4 regions of the Shewanella sp. DAU305 genome follow, and region 4 is predicted to be linked to each of the others. Evidence: predicted binding sites of a transcription regulator. Region 4 holds the regulator's gene; each other region holds the start of a gene.
What was found. The regulator sigma-54, encoded in region 4, starts transcription at its own class of promoters, with help from an activator protein. The targets are predictions, from matches to a motif close to GTTGGCACGNNNNTNGNNT.
Positions count from the first base shown of each region.

Region 1: a site for sigma-54 is predicted at 3,813-3,831, ahead of glnA (glutamate--ammonia ligase). Genes of this name have one in related genera too.
Region 2: a site for sigma-54 is predicted at 3,898-3,916, ahead of flhA (flagellar biosynthesis protein FlhA). Genes of this name have one in related genera too.
Region 3: a site for sigma-54 is predicted at 2,025-2,043, ahead of OX890_RS08800 (flagellar hook-length control protein FliK). Genes of this name have one in related genera too.

Region 1 is NZ_CP113808.1:844,146-849,929, reverse strand. Features, by position in the region: gene OX890_RS03745 (TM2 domain-containing protein) at 74-517, shown strand; gene typA (translational GTPase TypA) at 1,084-2,895, opposite strand; gene glnA (glutamate--ammonia ligase) at 3,919-5,328, shown strand; gene OX890_RS03730 (dicarboxylate/amino acid:cation symporter) at 5,589-5,784, shown strand, end outside.
Region 2 is NZ_CP113808.1:2,070,819-2,076,602, reverse strand. Features, by position in the region: gene OX890_RS08855 (MinD/ParA family protein) at 1-363, opposite strand, end outside; gene flhF (flagellar biosynthesis protein FlhF) at 368-1,750, opposite strand; gene flhA (flagellar biosynthesis protein FlhA) at 1,762-3,861, opposite strand; gene flhB (flagellar biosynthesis protein FlhB) at 3,970-5,100, opposite strand; gene fliR (flagellar biosynthetic protein FliR) at 5,119-5,784, opposite strand, start outside.
Region 3 is NZ_CP113808.1:2,061,160-2,066,943, reverse strand. Features, by position in the region: gene OX890_RS08800 (flagellar hook-length control protein FliK) at 1-1,932, opposite strand, end outside; gene fliJ (flagellar export protein FliJ) at 2,194-2,640, opposite strand; gene fliI (flagellar protein export ATPase FliI) at 2,670-4,007, opposite strand; gene fliH (flagellar assembly protein FliH) at 3,976-4,992, opposite strand; gene fliG (flagellar motor switch protein FliG) at 4,979-5,784, opposite strand, start outside.
Region 4 is NZ_CP113808.1:1,251,559-1,257,342, reverse strand. Features, by position in the region: gene kdsC (3-deoxy-manno-octulosonate-8-phosphatase KdsC) at 1-7, shown strand, start outside; gene lptC (LPS export ABC transporter periplasmic protein LptC) at 4-564, shown strand; gene lptA (lipopolysaccharide transport periplasmic protein LptA) at 551-1,105, shown strand; gene lptB (LPS export ABC transporter ATP-binding protein) at 1,102-1,833, shown strand; gene OX890_RS05475 (RNA polymerase factor sigma-54) at 1,941-3,419, shown strand; gene hpf (ribosome hibernation promoting factor) at 3,448-3,735, shown strand; gene ptsN (PTS IIA-like nitrogen regulatory protein PtsN) at 3,738-4,181, shown strand; gene rapZ (RNase adapter RapZ) at 4,178-5,032, shown strand; gene OX890_RS05455 (HPr family phosphocarrier protein) at 5,019-5,294, shown strand; gene mgtE (magnesium transporter) at 5,635-5,784, shown strand, end outside.

The DNA.
Region 1 (5,784 bases), 410 kb from region 4:
TATTAGCTACCTTCGTAATTGTCTTGCGAAAGGTACTAAATGGACCAAATTATTAACCAATGGAGTAGACAATATGAAAGGGAAAATCCTTGAATTTAATGAGTCAGAGCGTAGCGGTATTATTTCTGGCGAAGATGGCAATCGTTATGAACTCAATATTTCTGAGTGGAAAGGTGCCTCATTACCTAGATCAGGAACTAAAGTCGATTTTTCAATAAATGGACAAACAGCGGAAGCTGTATATGCTGAAAACCATGGCTCTGCGGGTGCATCCAAAAAAATAGCTGCTGCCTTATTCGCATTTTTTCTAGGTGCATTTGGTGCACATAAATTCTATTTAGGTTACACCAAACAGGGTGTAATTATGCTTTTGGTATTCTTATTTGGTTTCATTCTACTTGGTTTGCCATCAATGGTGATAGGTATCATCGCTTTTGTTGAATTCATTCTATACCTTGTAAAATCGGATGAAGAATTTGAGCAAACATATGTCATCGGACAAAAACCATGGTTTTAATATAAATAATAAACCAACAAAGTCAATTAATTAGGTTTACCACAAGAGCTAAATACATTACGACTATACAGTAAAGTGTTAGCTGAAAACTCCATCTGCGAACCCTTAGTGGTTCGCTTTTTTATATAAATTATTAATTTATAACATCATTAGAAATACAGCTCCCCACTCATAGATAATATATCAACTCAATTTGAGATAACCGCCATAAATACATAATAAAGTATCAACGACTCCTCGCCAGACACTACACCATCAATTGTTCTGTCATTTGACAAACATCAAGCGGTAATTCTTATATCTTTGCATAATGCAGATGAGACTCTAAATCATATTCAAAATAAGAGCGGCCTCCCAATCTATCGATGAGTGAATGCGAACTACTGAACTAATGAACTACTGAACTACTGAACTACTGAACTAATTTGAGTTAACTAAAAAACCATACAAAATAATAGTCCTAATATTCCAAATCATTTAATCCTAAAAACAAAAAGCCCCGCATAGTTTCCTATGCAGGGCTTTTTAAACCGATTGACCCACCTTAATGGCGAGTCAGACGATCATTAAGCGCGGTTAAAGCGCTTACGATCGTTTTCAGTCAAGTGTCTCTTACGAACACGAATGTTCTTAGGCGTTACTTCAACTAATTCGTCATCATCGATGAACTCAAGCGCTTGCTCAAGTGTCATTGTGATTGGCGTAGTCAGTACTTGAGCTTCGTCAGTACCAGAAGCACGCATGTTGGTCAGCTGCTTACCTTTCAGACAGTTAACTGTCAGATCGTTTGAGCGAGCGTGGATACCAACTACTTGGCCTTCGTATACTTCAGCGGCATGGCCGATAAAGAGACGACCGCGATCCTGTAGACCAAACAGTGCGAAGGTCAGAGCCTTACCAGTAGCGTTAGAGATCAATACGCCGTTAGCGCGTTGACCGATATCGCCACCTTTGTGTGGACCGTAATGGTCGAACGAGTGGTAGATTAGACCAGTACCAGAAGTCGCAGTTAAGAATTCAGTTTGGAAACCGATTAAACCACGGCTTGGGATGATGAAGTCAATACGTACACGACCTTTACCATCAAGCTGCATATCTTTCATTTCAGCTTTACGGGTACCTAACTTCTCGATCACTGTGCCTTGATCTTCTTCTTCAACGTCAACAGTCAACGTCTCGTATGGTTCACACAGTTCACCGTCGATGGTTTTCAGAATTACTTCTGGACGTGATACGGCTAACTCGTAACCTTCACGACGCATGTTTTCAATCAGGATTGATAAATGCAATTCACCACGACCAGATACGCGGAAGCGATCTGGACTTTCTGTTTCTTCAACACGCAGTGCCACGTTGTGGACTAATTCTGTTTGCAGACGTTCCAGAATGTTACGTGAAGTCACATACTTACCTTCTTTACCAGCAAAAGGTGAAGTGTTAACTTGGAAAGTCATGGTCAGAGTGGGTTCATCAACAGTCAAAGCAGGCATTGCTTCTACTGCGCCAACGGCACAGATAGTGTCAGAAATTTTCAGCTCGCCTAAACCTGTGATAGCAACGATGTCGCCCGCGTTAGCAATTTCAACTTCAGTACGGTCTAGACCCATGTAACCTAATACTTGGCCCATTTTACCGTTACGAGTTTTGCCATCAGCGCCAATAATGGTCACTTGTTGGTTAGTTTTAACGCTACCACGCTTGATGCGGCCGATACCGATAACACCCACGTATGAGTTGTAGTCGATTTGCGAAATTTGCATCTGGAACGAACCTTCGGCGTCAGCATCTGGGAAAGATACTTTTTCAACGATAGTTTGGAACAGCGGCGTCATATCATCGCTCGCTACATCCGGATCTAAAGTTGCAAAACCGTTTAACGCAGAAGCGTAAACGATTGGGAAATCTAACTGCTCGTCAGTTGCGCCTAAGTTGTCGAACAGGTCGAATACTTGGTCGATAACCCAATCTGGGCGTGCACCTGGACGGTCAATCTTGTTGATAACAACGATTGGCTTTAAGCCTTGAGCAAACGCTTTCTTCGTTACGAAGCGAGTTTGTGGCATTGGACCGTCAACGGCATCAACCAGCAATAATACTGAGTCAACCATAGACAGAACACGCTCAACCTCACCACCGAAATCGGCGTGGCCTGGGGTATCAACGATGTTAATACGGTAGTCGTTCCACTTGATGGCAGTATTCTTTGCCAGAATCGTGATCCCACGTTCCTTTTCAAGATCGTTGGAGTCCATCACCCGCTCAGTGGCTTCTCCTCGGGTTGCAAGGGTGCCTGACTGTGACAGCAACTTGTCTACCAGGGTCGTTTTGCCATGGTCAACGTGTGCAATAATGGCGATGTTACGTAAATTCTCTAGCACGGATAAACCTCTTACCATCAAACAAAAATAGGGATATTTCAGTAATTCGTTATGGCGATCTAGCTCGATCCGCCACAATAAAAAGCGTGCCATTCTACTCCAGAGCGGCCTTGGCGCACAGGATTATTTTTGAACACTTATAAAACAATCCGCCAATCCTTGGGTAATTCCTGCCAATATTCCATTGAGTGAAATCCTCTACCGCCACAGTTAAAGCACTGTTCAATTGCCATATTCGTAGGAAAAATCAGAGTTAAGCAGCTGAATTTGCTATTTTTCATACTCTAGACGCAAACCATTTCTGCTGATTTAAACATCAATTAAAATTGATGTCACCGCGATGAAATCATCTCGCCGAGAAACAGCAATAAATTCTAGCGTACATTTAACTGAGCATTCATATTGGCGTTTATGACCGCGAAAACTGAATGTCTTTAAGACTCACTTCATTGTCACGCTATACCTTTATTACGCATCATTGATTCACTTGGTCTGTGAACAGCAAAGACATTTCGCACATGAGAACGAACTCTTTCCTAATAATATGATAATAAACCACTATTGGATTGAGAATGCGTGGCATAGTTGGACAGACTAGCGTGGTTTTATGACAATTATGCGGCGGCGAAATAGCCCAGAGAAATAGTCCAGTTCTGTGCTGAAAAGATGTGCTAGATTCAGTGCTGCTGTCCTTATGCGACTAATGTGAGCCAAGGCGTCACTGCCATCTCACTGCCACATAAGCGGTGCATCTTATTGCTTTGGATCCCAGCCTAGGTTTGCATGAATCAATTCAGTGCGCACCAAAATGGATTGATGCACCAAAATGCCACAGCCAAAAGCACCATAGTGGTGCAAACACGAATCCAATTAAGTGCAACAAAGATTTTAAACCATGTTAATCAGCTAGTTAAATTATTGGCATGGATATCGCTTTATCGCTCGTAAGTTTGGCTCAAGATAAATCACTTGAGTTAAAAGATTATAGAAGGGGCATCCCTTTACCCTACCGGAGGCTTGAGAATGTCAGTTGAATCAGTTTTAAAGCAACTTGAAGAATTAGAAGTTAAGTTCGTTGATTTACGTTTTACCGACACTAAAGGTAAAGAGCAGCACGTATCTATTCCTTCTCATCAGGTAGATGCTGATTTCTTCGAAGACGGCAAAATGTTTGACGGTTCTTCTATCGCAGGTTGGAAGGGCATTAACGAATCAGACATGGTACTGATGCCAGATCCAACGACATTCGTACTGGATCCTTTCACCGAAGAAACCACAGCACTGATCCGTTGTGACATTCTTGAACCAGGTACTATGACGGGTTATGACCGTGATCCACGTTCAATTGCTAAAAAAGCAGAAGCTTACCTAATCTCTACTGGTATCGCTGATACTGTTTTGATTGGCCCAGAACCAGAATTCTTCCTATTTGATGATGTCCGTTTCGGTACTGACATGTCAGGTTGTTTCGTTAAGATCGACGCTAAAGAAGCGGCTTGGAACTCAGGCACTAGCTACGAAGGCGGCAACACAGGTCACCGTCCATTCACTAAAGGCGGTTACTTCCCAGTTGCACCGGTTGACTCATCACAAGACCTACGTAGCGCTATGTGTTTAGTGCTTGAAGAAATGGGTCAAGTGGTTGAAGCGCATCACCACGAAGTGGCGACTGCGGGTCAAAACGAAATCGCAACTCGCTTCAACACGCTAACTAAGAAAGCGGATGAAATCCAAATTCTGAAGTACGTAGTGCACAACATGGCACACGCTTACGGTAAGACGGCGACTTTCATGCCTAAACCCATCGTTGGCGACAACGGTAGCGGCATGCACGTTCACCAATCTCTGGCGAAAGACGGTGTTAACTTGTTCGCTGGCGACAAATACGCGGGTTTAAGTGAAACGGCGCTGTACTACATAGGTGGTATCATCAAGCACGCTCGCGCGCTGAACGCTTTCACTAACCCAAGCACTAACTCTTACAAGCGTTTAGTGCCACACTTTGAAGCACCTGTTATGTTGGCCTACTCTGCCCGTAACCGCTCTGCATCAATCCGTATTCCAGTGGTACCAAGCCCTAAAGGCCGTCGTATCGAAGCGCGTTTCCCAGATCCACATGCCAACCCATACTTAGGTTTCGCAGCGCTGCTGATGGCCGGTCTTGACGGTATCCAAAACAAGATCCACCCAGGTGAAGCGATGGACAAAGATCTGTACGATCTGCCTCCAGAAGAAGCGGCTGAAATCCCACAAGTGGCAACGTCATTAGAAAACGCCCTTGAAAATCTGCAAGCTGACCATGAGTTCCTGACAAAAGGCGGCGTGTTCAGTGAAGATTTCATCCAATCTTATATCGTACTGAAAACAGCAGAAGCTGAGCGTGTAGCACGTACAACTCACCCACTTGAGTTTGAAATGTACTACAGCTTGTAAGCCACTGGCTTAAGATGTTTGAAGCCCCGACTTGTCGGGGCTTTTTTATAGATGAAGCTCTGATTAGCTATAAAGCCAAATCCATTAATCATAAAAAATCAAAATCCATCACGTCTAGATTTCAAACCTTTTCGATTTAAAATCAATCACACCTTGCACTCACTCAATGCAATCGCTAGCTTGATAATGTCCATGCAGCACGATTAATCCTGATCACTTGGGCGCATCTTATTCATAAAAATAACAATAGGCGTTTACCTATGTGGCAAAAGATAAAACCTTATAAAGATTCCATCGTGCTGCTCACCGCGTTGTTACTGGGCGGCGTGCTCGGTGTCGGTTTGCCAGAACTGGCGCTCACGCTCAAACCTTTAGGGCAAATTTTTCTAAACCTGTTGTTTATGATTATCGTGCCGCTGGTCGCGATTAGCGTGACCTCCTCCATTGCTCGCATGA
Region 2 (5,784 bases), 820 kb from region 4:
AATTAACCCGGCATGTTGCGCTGGACTTAATTCCACCATCCCTTGTGTTCCTGAAGTGGCTGGCACTATGCCAATCCCTTTAGGGCCACGAACGATAATATCGTCAAGCTCTGCATCACCAGAGAGAACATGGGAGAGGTTACGCTCGGCACGAATACCCAGCATGACATCGACGTTTGCTAAGCCAAGGTCAGCATCAAGTACCAAGACACGCTTGCCTTTTTCGGCTAATGCCACAGCTGTATTAATGGAAACGCTGGTTTTACCAACGCCACCTTTACCACCTGTGACCGCGATTACTTTCACTTTTTCGTTATAGGGTTGATTCATCATACGTAAACCACTTGCTTGATCCAGGGTCATAAATCTACTCAAATGCACAGGCCATATTATCTGACCACGCTGTGTCTTGTAATGATTGTTGTTCTGTACTATCTAACGCTGCGAGTGCCTGCTGGGCTAAATCTAAGGTATCCGCAACTTTCATATCTTCAGGAACTCTTTGTCCATCAGTAACATAACTTAATGGTAATCCGTTTTGGATCAACACACTTAATGCCCCTGCTAACGACACAGATTCATCGAGTTTTGTGAGAACGACACCAGATAGGGGAATGCGTTTAAAATGATTGACTGCATCTTGCAGCACACGGCGCTGTCCTGTCGCAGACAGTACCAGATAACTGCGGATAGGTATCCTGCTATTTGCAGTTAAATTATCAAGTTGCTGGTAAAGACGCATATCTCGCTGTCCCATGCCAGCCGTATCTATCAATACTAGCTTGCGATTCCTAAACTGATAGAGAATTTGCTCTAATTCATTCAGATCATGAGCTTGCTTTACTGGGCAGCCCATTATTTTGCCATAAGTTGCTAATTGCTCATAGGCTCCGATGCGATAATGATCTGTCGTTATCAAAGCCACATGCTCAGCACCGTGATGGGCAGCAAAACGGGCTGCAAGTTTCGCTAACGACGTGGTTTTACCCACACCCGTTGGCCCCACCAATGCCACCACGCCGCCCTGCTTAACAATATCATCACCTTGATTATCAAGCATATTAGCTAAACTTTGAGGTAAGGCTCTGACTAATTCTGCAGGCGTATAATGTTGGCTCAGCGCCGCTAATTTATTCGCAACCGCAGGGGAGAATTCAGCCTCAAGTAACTTGGCCTCGAGCATAGCACCGACGGGGTCGATGCGTTTTTTATGTTCTGTCATCAAAGAGGACACTTGGTGTGTCAATAAATTACGCAATGAGGCTAACTCATCACGCATTGCCTCAATATCTGCGCTTTGTTTCTGTGATGTCTGTGGCTTCTTATCAAACGTAGCAGGCGCTTCGCGACGCTCCACTTTGGCAACAGCCGGCGCTTGTAGGCCCTTAGCCCATGCAGGTAAATCTGCATCAACTTGCTGATGCGACATTTGTTGATTCAAACGGCTTTGTTGCTTCTCTAGCAAGGCTTGTAATGAGTCAGCAGGTGCCGCAGGCTTTGCACGGGTTTCTACTCGTACTGGCTGTTTAGCTCCTAGGGACACGAGATCGTCACTCACATCCATAAAGGTTGGCGCTGGCGCAGTAGCTGCGGTTTTCGCTTTAGGTTCGTCATAGTCAACGGCGGCGACAATTTCGATGCCCCCATTCACTTTCTTATTTGACATAATGACGGCATCTGAGCCGAGTGTTTCTTTCACTTGGGCCAGTGCGGCGCGCATGTCTTTGGCAAAAAATCGTTTAATCTTCACTTATGCGTCCTCTACTGGCCGACTGCAGATACGATACGTATTTGCTTCTCATCAGGTATTTCTTGATATGAAATGACTCTGAGATTAGGAATAGTATGTTTAACAAAGCGTGACAGCGTCGCGCGTAACATACCTGACGTCAACAATATGGCGGGTTGTCCGACCATTTCTTGCTTCTGAGCCGCATCGGCAAGGGACTGCTGCATGCGTTCTGCAAGACCGGGTTCAATGTTAGGACCATCACCACCGGTTGCTTGCATTGACTGATGCAACATCTGTTCCAACTCTGGCGCCAAAGTTATGACGGGGATTTCGAGCTCTGGGCCTGAGATTTCCTGAACAATCATACGTTTCAACGCGATACGGACTGCAGCGGTCAAGACTTCAGTGTCATTACTCTTAGTGCCATATTCTAACAAAGTTTGCACTATAGTACGCAAGTCTCTGACTGAAACCCCTTCATTTAATAGGTTCTGCATCACTTTTACGACATGTCCTAACGGCATGACATCAGGAATAAAGCCATCCACCAGCTTAGGCGAATGTTTCGCAAGCATATCCATCAGTTGTTGCACTTCTTCGTATCCTAACAACTTAGCAGCATTATTGGTCAGCAATTGACTAATATGGGTTGCCACAACCGTAGCCGCATCAACAACGGTATACCCTAATGTTTGGGCATGCTCACGTAATTCAGGGGCAATCCATACCGCTTCAAGACCGAAAGCCGGATCGCGCGTTTCAATACCGTCAAGCTTGCCATAAACTTGGCCGGGATTAATCGCCAATTCACAATCGTGACGTATATCCGCCTCACCAACGACTACGCCCATTAATGAAATACGATAAGCATTAGGCGATAAATCTAGATTGTCACGAATATGCACCGCAGGCACTAAGAAGCCCAACTCTTGCGATAACTTCTTACGGACTCCTTTGATACGGCTTAATAACTCGCCACCTTGGCCCTTATCGACCAGTGGGATCAAGCGATATCCAACCTCAAGCCCAATAGTATCAACATGATGGACATCGTCCCACCCCAGTTCTTTAGGCTCTTTATCTTGTCTCTCTACAGGGCCTGATTTAACAAGTTCTAAGGCTTTAATGCGTTTTGATTCATTACGCTTATAGACAAAATAGGCAGCACCAGCAGTAATAAAGGCGAAGCTTAAGAACGCCATATGCGGCATGCCAGGGACAATACCCATGACAAACAACACTCCAGCGGCGATACCCAATGATTTATGACTGTCAAACATCTGACTCATCATCATTTGGCCCATGTCGCCCGATTCATTTTGACGGGTCACCATCAAGGCGGCAGCGATTGACAACAACAAACCTGGGATCTGCGCCACCAGACCATCACCAATGGTCAGCAAGGTATAAATTTCAACCGCTTCAGAGAAACTTAAGCCATGTTGAACAATACCGATGATGAAACCACCTAAGATGTTAATCACTAAAATCATGATACCCGCAATTGCATCACCTTTTACGAATTTTGAAGCACCATCCATCGCGCCATAAAAATCAGCTTCACGGGTCACTTCGGCGCGACGTAATCTTGCTTGATCTTGGTTTAAGGTTCCAGCATTTAAATCGGCATCAATTGCCATTTGCTTACCAGGCATAGCGTCCAAGGTAAAGCGGGCGCTCACTTCTGCTATACGACCGGCACCTTTAGTCACCACAGCAAAGTTGATGATAATCAAAATGATAAAGACAACTAAACCAACGGCATAGTTACCGCCAATCACCACAGAACCGAAGGCTTCAATTACCTTACCAGCCGCATCACCACCATTATGCCCCTCGAGTAACACTACACGAGTAGAAGCGACGTTTAGCGCAAGTCGTAATAACGTCGCCACTAGTAGAACACTTGGGAAAGCGGCAAAATCCAACGGTCTATCAGTATAAATTGCGACTAATAATACGATGAGCGCTAAGGCTATGTTGAATGAAAAAAGTATGTCTAGTAAGAATGGAGGGATAGGTAAAACTATCATGGCCAATGCTGCGAGTACGAGTATAGGAGTGCCTATACCTTTAAACGTGCTCAAGCGCATTTGTTTTACTTGACCTAAGGTCGCTCTAACATCCATTCATATTTACCTAAACTTTGACGTATGACAGCATGAAAGCAAAAAGTACGCCAATAGCGTATTGGCGCACAATAATATCACGACTTCAAAGAATTTTTAGCTTAGATCTTAATATTTTAACTCATCGGGAATGGGTTGATTAAGTGGGATTGGAATAGGCTTGCGACCTCGGCCTTTTTGGTACTGGCGCAACTGGAATACATAGGCCAAAATCTGCGCCACTGCGGTAAACAATCCTTCAGGAATTTGTTGATCTAACTTAGTCGTATGGTATATAGCTCTTGCTAATGGCGGGGCTGAGACGATTGTCACGTTATGGGCCCTTGCTATCTCACGAATTTTAAATGCGACATCATCGACACCTTTGGCAACAACAAAAGGCGCGACTGAACGCTGCACGTCATATTTAATCGCTACAGCAAAATGCTCAGGGTTAACGACGATGACATCGGCATTGGGTACTTCGGCCATCATTCGACGCTGAGCCAACTCGCGTTGCATCTGCCGTACTCGCCCTTTGACTTCAGGCTTACCTTCAGTATCTTTATACTCATCTTTAACTTCTTGTTTGGTCATCTTAAGTTGTTTGTTGTGATTCCAAAGTTGAAATGGCACATCGATGACGACAATTAACAAAATAGAGGAACATAACAGGATAAACATCCACACGAGCAAATCTAATGCATGGTAAACATTGCCAGGAAGATGGTCGCTAGACAACAACAGAATTTCATTAAAATAAAAGCTCAGTAGCAGATATGCAGAAAATGCCACCACAGAAAACTTGGCAATCCCCTTTGTCAGCTCAACTACTGCTTGCACGCCAAACATGCGCTTTAGACCAGCTGCTGGGCTCATTTTACTGGCCTTAGGCATCATAGCTTGGGTCGAAAAATTCATTCCACCTAAGGCAACGTTGCCAATAAAAGCAACGACTACGATCAACAGCATAATTTTTGCCATGGGCCAGGCGATTTCGCTCGCGACAACGCCCCAGACGTTGAACATTTCTTCAGTATCAAAGATTTGCGCCCTGTCCATGGTAAAAACCGTCTCAAACACCCGAGTTAGACTCGTGGCTAGACTCGGACCTAGCATATAAAAACCACATGCTGCCGAAATTAATACTGCTGCTGTACCGAGTTCTTTCGAACGCGCAATCTGCCCTTTTTCCCGCGCCTGTTCAAGACGCCTCCCAGTGGGTTCCTCACTGCGTTCACCGCTTGATTCTTCAGCCATGGGCTGCTCCTAATACCGTCATATCAAGCCATCTGCGTTACATTGAAGCGCTAACATATCGCAAAGCAGCACTTGAGCTGCGGCCCACACTTCATCAAAATGCTCCATGACAGGTGTTAAGGTTAACCAAAGAATAAACAGCCCGCCAATCATAGTGATCGGAAAACCTATAGAGAAAATGTTTAACTGCGGCGCGGCGCGGGTCATCACCCCGAAGGACAAATTGACTAACAACAGGGCGATAATCGCGGATATCGACATAGTTAATGCCGCACCAAACATATACGAACCCCAATCTGCTAGAGCACGGTAGCTAGTGAGTGTTAATCCTTGATTAGAAATGGGTAGGGTCTCAAAGCTCGCCACCAGCATACGGATCATCAACAGATGGCCATCTACAGCTAAGAAGATCAATGTCGCCAACAATAGGAAAAAGTTACCAATAACCGGAGTTTGCTGACCAGAACCGGGATCCACCATAGAGGCAAAACCGAGACTGGTTTGCATACCAATAATCTGTCCGGTTAATACAAAAACTTGCATCACCATTTGAGTCACAAACCCCATGGCAACACCAATAATGATTTGCTGCGCTGTGATAAATACTGCGCTGAGTGAAAATAAATCGGCATTTTGAACGGGAGGAAGCACTGGTGCTATCGCAAAGGTAATCGCCATAGCCAA
Region 3 (5,784 bases), 810 kb from region 4:
CCCTTGCTCTTGCAGTAATTCGCGCAATCTCGGCATAGCTTGTTCAACCAGATCACGCGTTTGTGTCTGAGTGACATGGAACTGTACTTGGGTTTGATCTCCATGCACTTGGATTTTTACCAGCATATGCCCAAGCTCTGGGGGATCAAGCCTAATCTCTGCATGTTGAATACCTTGACTCACCATAGTGATCAACTGTTGCTTCATCACGGGTGAAAACCGTTGGATCATCTCTTGCATTTGATTCTGCTGATCGACACCTTGACGTAATGACAGCTGAACTTGCATTGTTTCCTGACGATTAACTTGTAGTGGCGTCGATGACTGAGTTAAAGAAGAAAATGACTTGATGTCAGTTGTTGATCCCTTGTCTTCATCACCCATAACAAATGGCTTAGCATCTCTTTGAGCATCAAGCGTCACACTGTATTTAGCATCCTTTAGCAAAGTCCCCGCATCCATTGTCACTTTTGAAATATCAGCATTGACCTCAGTATCACTCACCATGCTGTCCTTAGGATCAACAGCGTTACCTAAGATGTTTTGTGCATCCAGTGTTGTAACTATAGGCTGAACTTCTACTTTACTAACCGCAACATCAACATTCGCATTTCTGCTCACCTGCTGAGGTATTGCAATCTCAGCATTACGCACTGCTAAATTATTACTGGCAACAGTAACGTCATCCGCATCGATCTCACCCAAGTTAGAAGTATCAGCCACCTTGGGACTTGCCAAGTCCAATGTATCCACTCTTTCATCAGCGATTATAGATGTTACAGCCATTTCATTCTTAGTAGTCGATGGCGCTAGAGTTTCTGACTTTAAGGTTTGGCTTGCTGTATTAGGCTTCAACGTTGATTCGTCTACGTCGTCTGAGGTTGCAAGTGCCTCAGAATTAAGATCCAACCTTGCACCACGCTGTTCAGCGTTTAGACTCGCAACTTGATGCGCATATTTATCCGTTGAAAATGATTTATCGCCTTTAAGTTCAGTCACATCCGCTTCTTTCAATAACACGCTTTCTAGATTTTTTGATGATGTCTTTGCCGCGGTTTCTGCTGTATCTACAAATTCAGATAAATCCAAATTTTCAGATGTTTTACTGTTCGGCGGAATGACTTGTCCCTTTAAAAAGGCAGAATGAGATTCAGCGCTTTTATCCGTTGATAACTGTGACTTCAATACCTCAACAGCGTCATCAAGCAATACTTTCTTACCCTGGATTGCTTCAACGGGTAGTTCATCTGCTGATTTTTTATCAGCAGAGACTTTATTAGTGACATCAGTCTCATTTAAAGCCCCTGCATTTAGTTGGAGCTGCTCGGTTAACTTTTTGAGTTCTGATGAAAAGGAAGTATCAGTATCCAATACCTTTTGGAGACTCAATAGATCGCCGTTTGAGGACTTGCTATGATTTTTCTCAGTTGCCAATTTAACTTCACTTGACGTTAAAATATCAGCCTTACCTTGCGCTGAGCCTGAGATGTCGACAACTGGAAGCTCAGTGTTAATCGCTTTCATTGAAGCTTGCACACCCGACAGCTCAACGGTACTGAATGCATCACTTTTCAATAAAGGGTCAGCAGACTCATTATTTTCCCCTTGGGAAGAGTCAGACGGCAAACTCTCTCCCTCTGATGCCGTTTTCTTCATATCATTTGCCATGCTGATCTGGGCGAAGATGAGATTTACGTCAGCGTCATCCGTTGATATGTCTTTATCATTTACTTTATCAGTAGAAGCGATCTGCACTTTATCGTCAGTATTCGCTGTAGCCTTTTTAGGCGCGGAAATAGAAAATGAGCTAGCGGAGACAGACGCAAGTGTAGATGAAAAGTCTTCATTATTAGACTCTTGGGAAGATGTCTTAGCGGAATTGGCCGCAGAGTTACCTGTTTTACTCAACAGGATATTGGTCATTTGTTGCATAAGTGCTCCCAAACATCACCCAGCAGAAAAAGAAAATGGCTAGGTAGAAACGTCAATTAAACACTGCGGTTGCAGGGCCATGGACTAAATTAAAGCAAATAATGTGCCAAAACTTCAGTTTTTTACTGCGGCATATTGAAAAGAATAAAACTCAGGGGAATAAGTCGAACAAATGTTCAGCGCCATAAGCGGCAGCAGAAAACTGAACTCATATCGGGCTAGTGAATGGCAAAGATACCGATCATTTAACGCACCATTACACTAACGCTGATGACGGCGATAAAACTGCTGAGAAGCAAATTCATCGGTCATTTTCTGCTCTCGTTTTTGTTCAACAACTTGGCGCTTCTTCTCTTTACTCGCTAACAGTAATTCCACTGCCTTACGTTTTTTCTGTTTTTCCAACCAATGCTGTTGTCGATATTCTTTTTGTTTTTCACCGTCGGCCACAACGCGATTTTGCTGAGTAATAGCGTCATCAATCTGACGAATAAAGCGATGAAACTGGTGATAGTGACTGGCACTAATGGCTTGGCCTTGCTGGGATTGCATTTGCTTCATGTATTCTAAGCGATAGTTATTGAGTGCACTGAGTTGATTCAGCCGCTTTTGACACTCTAACTGCGCCGACTTTAACAATAACGCCGCTTGTTCTTCGGCATCATTGGCGAGCTTTAACACTAACAACAAGGGATCGGCGTTAGCCATACTAGACCTCGATTAATTAGATGACGCCATTATTTGCACTGTGCGGCAAGTTGCCCGAGCATGACTTGGCTATCGGCAAAACTGAATGCATCACGCATGGTTTGGCGTAAAAAAGCATTCATCGCCGGCTGTAATCGTATCGCATTATCGATTCGAGGATCGCTGCCTTGGGCATAAGCGCCAATGGAAATCAAATCACGATTTTGCTGATACAAGGAATAGGTTTGTTTCACGCGGCGCATCGCTTCCAAGTGTTCATTGGAGATCACCATAGGTGCGACTCGGCTAATAGAGGCTTCGATATCAATGGCAGGATAGTGCCCAGAGTCCGCAAGCGAACGTGACAAGACTATGTGACCATCGAGGATCGCCCGCGATGCATCGGCAATGGGATCCTGTTGATCGTCCCCTTCCGTCAACACAGTATAAAATGCCGTAATTGAACCTTGACCTGGGCCACCGTTGCCGGCGCGCTCAACTAAACGCGGCAGCTTGGCAAACACTGAAGGCGGATAGCCTTTGGTGGCAGGCGGCTCACCCACAGCCAAAGCTATTTCCCGCTGCGCTTGGGCATAACGCGTCAAACTATCCATTAATAACAAGACGTTATAACCCAGATCGCGAAAGTATTCGGCAATACGAGTCGAGGTTTCACAGGCGCGAAGGCGCATCAGCGGCGAGGTATCTGCAGGCGCGGCAACAACAACAGAACGCGCTCGACCTTTATCCCCAAGAATCTCTTCAATAAACTCTTTGACTTCACGGCCACGCTCGCCCACCAGCCCAACCACAATAATGTCGGCAGTGGTACCGCGGGTCATCATGCCTAAGAGCACGCTCTTACCCACACCAGAACCGGCAAACAAGCCCATACGTTGGCCTTTACCCACAGTCAGCATGGCATTAATGGCGCGAACGCCAACGTCCAGCGGCTCGGTAATAGCACGGCGAGATAAGGGGTTAATGGCAGCGCTATGTCTTGGCGCTTGTTGATCAGTCTGCAACGCACCTAAACCATCTAAAGGCACGCCGTTGCCATCGAGCACGCGCCCTAACAACGACAAGCCGACATTGAGTCCAGTTTGTTCCCCTAAAGGCACCACCCGGGCACCGGGTAATACCCCACGTAATTCTTCGATAGGCATTAAATAAAGGAGTTCACCATCAAAGCCGACAACTTCGGCAATTAACTCGCCCGCCATAGTTTCGATGGAACATAAGCTGCCTACAGGCGCGCGGCAACCGCTCGCCTCTAAGGTTAAGCCAACAACACGCACCAGCTGACCACTGGCCACAGCACGAAATGGCGGCACTTTATCCTGATGATGATTCAGCCTATTCAGCAGTTGGTGTTGGCGATTTTGCATCTGTTCCGGCATCCGATTGGGTATCTAAGTGCTCACCTGTGTTTGAGGTAGATTGCATGTCCTCAGTGTCTTGGTTAACCGTATCGACAGCTTGGTCATCAGGCGTTTGATCATCAAGCTCAGACTCAAGCGCCACAGCCACTTGTTTGGCAGTATCTTCAGCTTCAATCGTCTCTTGCAGTTGATGCTGTTTATCACTCAAATGCGCATGTTGATTTCGTAATGACTCAAACACAGTATCGATGCGCGATGAAAGCGTTAAATCCACTAAAGAGCGATGACTGCTCAGAATACAATCGCCTGCACTTAACGTCGGATCGACTTCAAGTTCCCATTTACTGCGGGTCAGTTGGGCGGTGGAATAAAGTTGTTCGACAAGGATCACATCGTCAGGATGCAGCCGAATAGTCACCGCTTGCTCTTTAATCGGTAGCGACTCTATGCCTAAGCGTAATGCCGAAAGCACTTGTTCTGGATGGGTTTTTAATTCGTGGCCTATGACAGATTTAGCTAATGTCATACTCAAGTTCAGTAGGGAGAGCTCAATATCACCATCGAGTAATTGCAATGGCTTTTCAAATTGAGTTAATAAGGCTTCAAACCGCGAAAGTAAAACTTTGGCTTGAGCTAAACCGGTTTCTAATCCTTGCTCATGCCCTTGGGCGAGACCTTCGGTATGGCCTTGCTCTAAGCCTTCTAAGCGACCTTTTTCTAGCCCTTGCTCGTAACCTTGTTGTTTACCTTCGGCAAACCCTTCTTTTTCAGCTTGGGCGCGAATGTCTTCAATCTCGGCCATCGTCGGCGGAGAAACACTCTCAACTGTCGTAGGCTTTGCGGCTTGATGATTCGAATGACCGAACAAATTCGAGATAGAATCGTCATCGGCTTCAGTCACATCTGGCAGTGCCCAGTGACTAAACTCAATATCTCCGTCGCTCAAGACCTTATTTGACGGTTTATTGTCGCTCGGATTAGAGGAACTCATCGCCACCACCGCCGCCTAACATGATTTCGCCACTGTCGCTTAAGCGACGGGCAATAGACAGGATTTCTTTTTGGGCGACTTCCACTTCACTGATACGGATTGGGCCCATTGCCTCAAGATCGTCACGCAGCAATTCTGCGGCACGTTTTGACATGTTACCCAAGATTTTTTCTTTCAGCTGATCATCTGTGCCTTTAAGCGCCTTCATCAGTACATCTTGCTGCACTTCACGGAGCAGTGCTTGAATACCACGGTCATCAACATCGATTAAGTTTTCAAATACGAACATCAAGTCTTGGATTTGCTGCGCCATTTCTTCGTCAGACTCGCGCATGGTTTCCATCAACTGACTTTCGATACCCGTATCTAAATAGTTCATGATGTTGGCAGCCGCTTTTAGGCCGCCCATTTTTGCGGCCTGTGCGCCACCTTGACCGGCAAACTGTTTCTCCATGATGTCGTTCAGCTCTTGCAGTGCAGCGGGCTGTACTTCTTCAAGATTCGCAATCCGCATCATCAAGTCTAAGCGAGTATTTTCAGGGAATTGACCAAAAATTTCCGCCGCCTGATCGGGTTCTAAATAGGACAACACGATCGTTTGGATCTGAGGATGTTCGTTTTGAATAATGGTCGCTACTTGGCGTGCATCCATCCATTTCAACGAATCCAAACCTTTAGCACCGCTGCCCATGATAATCTGTTCAATCAGATTACCCGCTTTATCTTCACCCAGCGCGGCGGTTAAGGCTTTACGAACGAACTCTTCGCTGTTGAAACCAATAGAAGAATACT
Region 4 (5,784 bases):
TATATGAGTCGTGTGACACTCGCGATTATCGCTTTTTTTGGAACGGCATTAGTGCTTTATTGGCAAGTGCAGAACAAACACAGCGGTGATACCGATAACAGAGTAAAAGATCAAAATACCCCAGATTTCATCGTTGAAGATCTGCGCAGTGTTGAGTTCAATGAACAAGGGCTAGTCAATAGCCGTGTGACGGCGAAACACATGGAACATTATGATTCAACGAATCAAACTTACTTTACTCAACCTGTTTATCTTGTTTATCCAGACCAAGGTAAAGCACAATGGCAACTCAGAGCAGATCAGGGCAAGCTAAACAAGGAAACGGGCAAGGTTGTATTAGAAAACAATGTTATTATTGATGCCATTAGCCCAGAAGAACCGATCCAGACCTTGTCCACCAGTTATCTGGAACTCGATCTCAATACGATGATAATGACCTCTGACCGCACCATTTACGTCACAGGGAAAGATTTTAATATTCAAGGCCAAGGCCTTTATGCCGACCTCAACGCGCAAGAAGTGCAATTGACCAGTCAGGTAGTAGGAACATATGAAGCAAAATAACGTATTACTTGCCAGCCTAATGCTAATAATGAGCATGAGCGCCTTTGCTAAAGTCGACGACCTGAAACAGGAAGTCAAAATCAAGGCTGTGAGCCAAACGGCAGATATCAAAAACAACCAGATCATCTTCTTTGGTCCGGTTGAAGTCACCCAAGGTTCGATTAAAATCCATGCAGATCAACTGCGTGCATTTTCTGCCGAAGGTGAAAATAGCAAAATTTTAGTGGCCACTGGCAACCCTGCGACGTACAGCCAAGTGTTAGACGATGGCCGTCCAGCCTCGGCGAGCGCGAAAGAAATTCGTTACGATATGGCGAGCCGCACCCTGACACTTAAAGGTTTAGCCTCGTTAGATCAAGCGGGCAGCCAAGTGACGGGTAATTTAATCCGCTACAACATCATCCAGCAAAAATTGATTGCCGAGAGTACCGGCAGTGGCGACGATCGCGTGATCACTATCATTCAGCCAGAAAGCTATCAAGATGATGCCAAACCAGACGCGCCAGCAGAAAAACCTGTGAAAAAGCAGGACTCTAAATGACCCAAATCACCCTAAGAGCACAAAATCTGGCGAAGAGTTACAAGAGTCGCCAAGTGGTTAAAGACGTTAGTCTGACGGTAAAAACCGGTCAGGTCGTTGGCCTACTCGGCCCGAACGGCGCGGGTAAAACTACCACCTTTTACATGGTCGTCGGTCTGGTTAAGAGCGATAAAGGCCACATCTTTATCGACGATGATGATTTAACCGCAGATCCTATGCACCTGCGTGCCCGCAAAGGTATAGGTTACTTGCCGCAGGAAGCCAGTATCTTCCGTAAACTGACCGTCCATGACAACATCATGGCCGTGCTGCAAACGCGTAAAGAATTAAAAAAAGAGCAAAGGGAAGAAGAGCTAGAACATCTGCTTGAAGAGTTCCACATCACCCACATCCGTGACAGCCAAGGCATGTCATTGTCGGGCGGTGAACGTCGCCGTGTCGAAATTGCGCGGGCGTTAGCAGCAAATCCTAAGTTCATTTTGCTCGATGAACCCTTTGCTGGTGTCGATCCGATTTCGGTTATCGACATTAAAAAGATTATCGAACAGCTCAAAAGTCGTGGCCTTGGCGTGTTGATCACAGACCACAATGTCCGTGAGACATTAGATGTGTGTGAACATGCCTATATCGTGAGTCACGGAAACTTGATTGCCGAAGGAACACCCGCAGAGATCTTAGACAATCAGCAAGTTAGGGCTGTGTACTTAGGTGAACAATTCAGGCTATAGTTAATCAACCGGAGCCAATGCAGGTAATTTATGCCACCATTGGACTCCACTCAAGATGATAACAAGCGACCTCATCCAACAATAATAACGTAGGGATCAGCGGTAACATGAAAGCGTCACTCCAGCTCAAACTGGGTCAACAGTTAACCATGACGCCACAATTACAACAGGCCATACGTCTGTTGCAACTGTCGTCATTAGAACTGCAGCAAGAGATCCAGCAAGCCTTAGATTCTAATCCCCTTCTCGAGCTGGAAGAGGATCAATTCGACGCCACTAAAGACCCTGTAAACCAAACGCTATCCGATACGGATTTCAGTGAATCAAGCACCCTGCCGCCAGAAAAAGACAGCTCCACCATAGATACGGCAGAGTCGCTCACGAAAGAGTCCATGCCCGACGAACTCCCCATGGACACCACATGGGATGAAGTGTTCACCGCCTCTCCCAATTCTGGCCCCGGCGGCAGTCGTGAAGACGATATGCCCTTCCAAGGTGAGACCATTGAAGGCTTGTATGAACACTTAGAATGGCAAAAAAACCTCACGCCGTTTTCTGAAACCGATTTAGCCATTGCCACCGCCATTATTGATGCCATCGACGATCAAGGCTATCTCACCCAAAGCACTGACGAAATCCTCGAAGCCATGGGCAATTCGGAGGTCGAGCTCGACGAAGTCGAAGCCGTACTCAAGCGCATTCAACATTTTGATCCCATTGGTGTTGCCGCCCGCGATTTAAGTGAATGCCTGTTGATCCAACTGTCGCATTTCGCCGCTGACACGCCCAACCTAGAAAACGCCCGCATGCTGATCAAAGATCATTTAGATCTGATCGCCGCCCGCGACTTTAGGTTGTTGATGCGTAAGACTAAATTAAAAGAGGATGAATTAAGGGACGGCATAGCGCTTATCCAAACCCTCAATCCCCGCCCAGGTTTATTGATTACGCCCAACGATGACGAATACGTCATCCCGGATGTGTCAGTGTCGAAAAAAAATGGCCGCTGGGTGGTCGAGCTTAATCCTGACTGCATGCCAAAAATCAATGTAAACCAACATTATGCCTCGATGGCGCGCAGCACTAAAAGCCAAGCCGATAGCCAATTTATTCGTGGTCATCTGCAAGAGGCTAAATGGTTTATCAAAAGCCTAGAAAGCCGTAACGACACTTTACTTAAAGTTGCGAACTGTATCGTCCAATATCAGCAAGGTTTCTTTGAATACGGTGAAGAAGCCATGAAACCTATGGTGCTGAACGATATTGCCGAAGCGGTAGAAATGCATGAGTCGACCATCTCACGGGTGACGACACAGAAATACATGCATACCCCTAAGGGACTTTTTGAACTAAAATACTTCTTCTCTAGCCACGTCGGTACTGACGATGGTGGGGAGTGCTCATCCACAGCAATCAGAGCCTTCATTAAGAAACTGGTTGCAGCGGAAAACCAGAAAAAACCATTGAGCGACAGTAAGATGGCACAACTTCTGGCAGAACAAGGGATCAACGTAGCCCGCAGAACCATTGCGAAGTACCGAGAGGCTATGCTCATTCCGCCTTCTAATCAGCGTAAAAGTTTATAACCTACAGTGGATATCGGAGGACGTTTCTATGCAAATAAACCTGAGTGGACACCATGTCGAAATTACCGAATCGTTACGTGCATATGTAGAAGAAAAGTTTTCAAAACTTGAACGCCATTTCGAACAGATCAATAATGTGCACGTTGTGCTCAATGTCGAGAAAATGCAACAGATTGCCGAAGCGAGAATAAATCTTATCGGTGGTGAAGTTTTTGCTACTTCAGAGCATGCTGACATGTATGCCGCTATAGACGCCCTGATTGACAAGCTTGATCGTCAGGTTATTAAACACAAAGAGAAGTTAACAAAACACTAATAATGGAACTTTGTACCATACTGCGGCCGGAGTGCACTACCTGCGCCACTCCGGGCAGCAAGAAAAAGGTACTGGAACTCATCAGCGACTTAGTCGCTGCCCAGTACCCGACCCTCTCATCTCAAGAGATATTCGAAAGCCTAGTGGCGCGCGAAAAGATGGGGAGCACAGGTATAGGTAACGGCATCGCCATTCCACATGGTCGACTAGCCGATATAGATCAGCCCATTGCCATACTCATTAAGTGTGAAGAGCCGATAGCATTCGATGCTATCGATAAGCAACCTGTTGATATTTTATTTGCACTACTGGTGCCTGCAGACCAATGTCAGCAGCACTTAAGTACCTTGTCTTGCATGGCCGAAAAGCTGAGCGACAAGCAAATATTAAAGCAATTACGCAAGACGCATGATGAAACGGAACTCTATCAGGTAATCACTGGATGAAACTGGTCATAGTGTCGGGCCGCTCAGGCTCAGGCAAATCTGTCGCCCTAAGGGTACTCGAAGATCTCGGCTATTATTGTGTCGATAACCTTCCCTTGCCCTTAATCGGCACTTTGCTTGAGCAACTCAAAGGCAGTAACGATCTCGTCGCCATCAGTGTCGACGTGCGTAACTTGCCTGAGCAGGATAAAGTCTTAGTGAAGCAACTAGCGAGCCTGCCTCCTGATACTGAGTTAACCAGCTTCTTCCTCAATTCCAGCGATAAAATTCTGCTTAAGCGTTACAGCGAGACCCGCCGTTTGCATCCTTTGTCGAAGAGCCAAGTCTCTTTGCAAGAAGCGATAAAGCTGGAAGGGAAACTGCTCGAGCCTATGTCAAAACTGGTCGATCACTACATAGATACGTCGAATCTGAATATCTATGATTTAAGCGATCAAGTGAGACAAATTCTGCTCGGCAGCGTCGATAAAGAGTTAGTGATTAACTTCGAGTCCTTTGGCTTTAAGCACGGTATGCCAACCGAAGCCGACTTTATGTTTGATGTACGCTTTCTGCCTAACCCACACTGGGAACTGGCGCTGCGTCCATTGACAGGCTTAGATGAGCCCGTGGCTGAGTTCTTAAATCGTCAACCACTCGTGAATAAGTTCATCTGGCAAATCGAAAATTTACTGGAAACTTGGCTGCCACATCTCGAGCGCAACAATCGCAGTTATTTAACTGTGGCGATTGGCTGCACGGGTGGGCAACACAGATCGGTTTACGTCGCAGAGCAATTGGCTAAACGCTTTAGTAACGGTAAACATAAAGTTTATGCCCGTCATCGAGAGCTCAATAATGCCAAAGCTTGAACGTCAGATCACCATCTGTAACAAACTGGGATTACATGCCCGTGCCGCCACTAAGTTGGTGGTACTGGCATCCGAGTTTGATGCGACTATCACCTTGATACAAGGCGATAAACAGGCATCGGCCGCCAGCGTGCTTGGCTTATTGATGCTTGAGACTGGCATGGGTAAAACCATTAAGCTTATCGCCGAAGGTCCAGATGCTGAGCCCGCTCTGGATGCCATTTGTGCCTTGATCGATGCTAAGTTTGACGAAGCCTGTTAGTTTCATTTCATACTCAGCGTTCCACACAGACACTCAGATTAGTACACCTCACATTTAGCACTGCTTATTTGTGCAGTTCACATCTCGTTTCAAAAGCTTGGCGACACATTTGTCGCTCGACGGCACGAACCATAGGCGATTACACTAGCGAGCATTACCGCTGACTCACCTTAGTTTTAGCCGCCTTAATCTATGCGTAAAACGCATGACCTATGCCAGAGCGCTCTATCTGTGACTGAAGCATAGCTATCGCGAAGTCACCGCTAAGTCTCAGCCCTGCGCCAAGCAGCGCACTCTCGAACCAATTTGCCGCACAGTGGCGGACAACTATGGAGAACAAATGCCCGTAGATAATTCAGAAAACGATCACACCGGACATAGTCTCGACCAGTTAAACCAAGCGCTTAGCAGTGGAATGTTTGTGCACGTGCGTAACATGCTGCAAAAAATGGCCGCCTCAGATATCGCGCTGATCTTAGAATCCTCACCA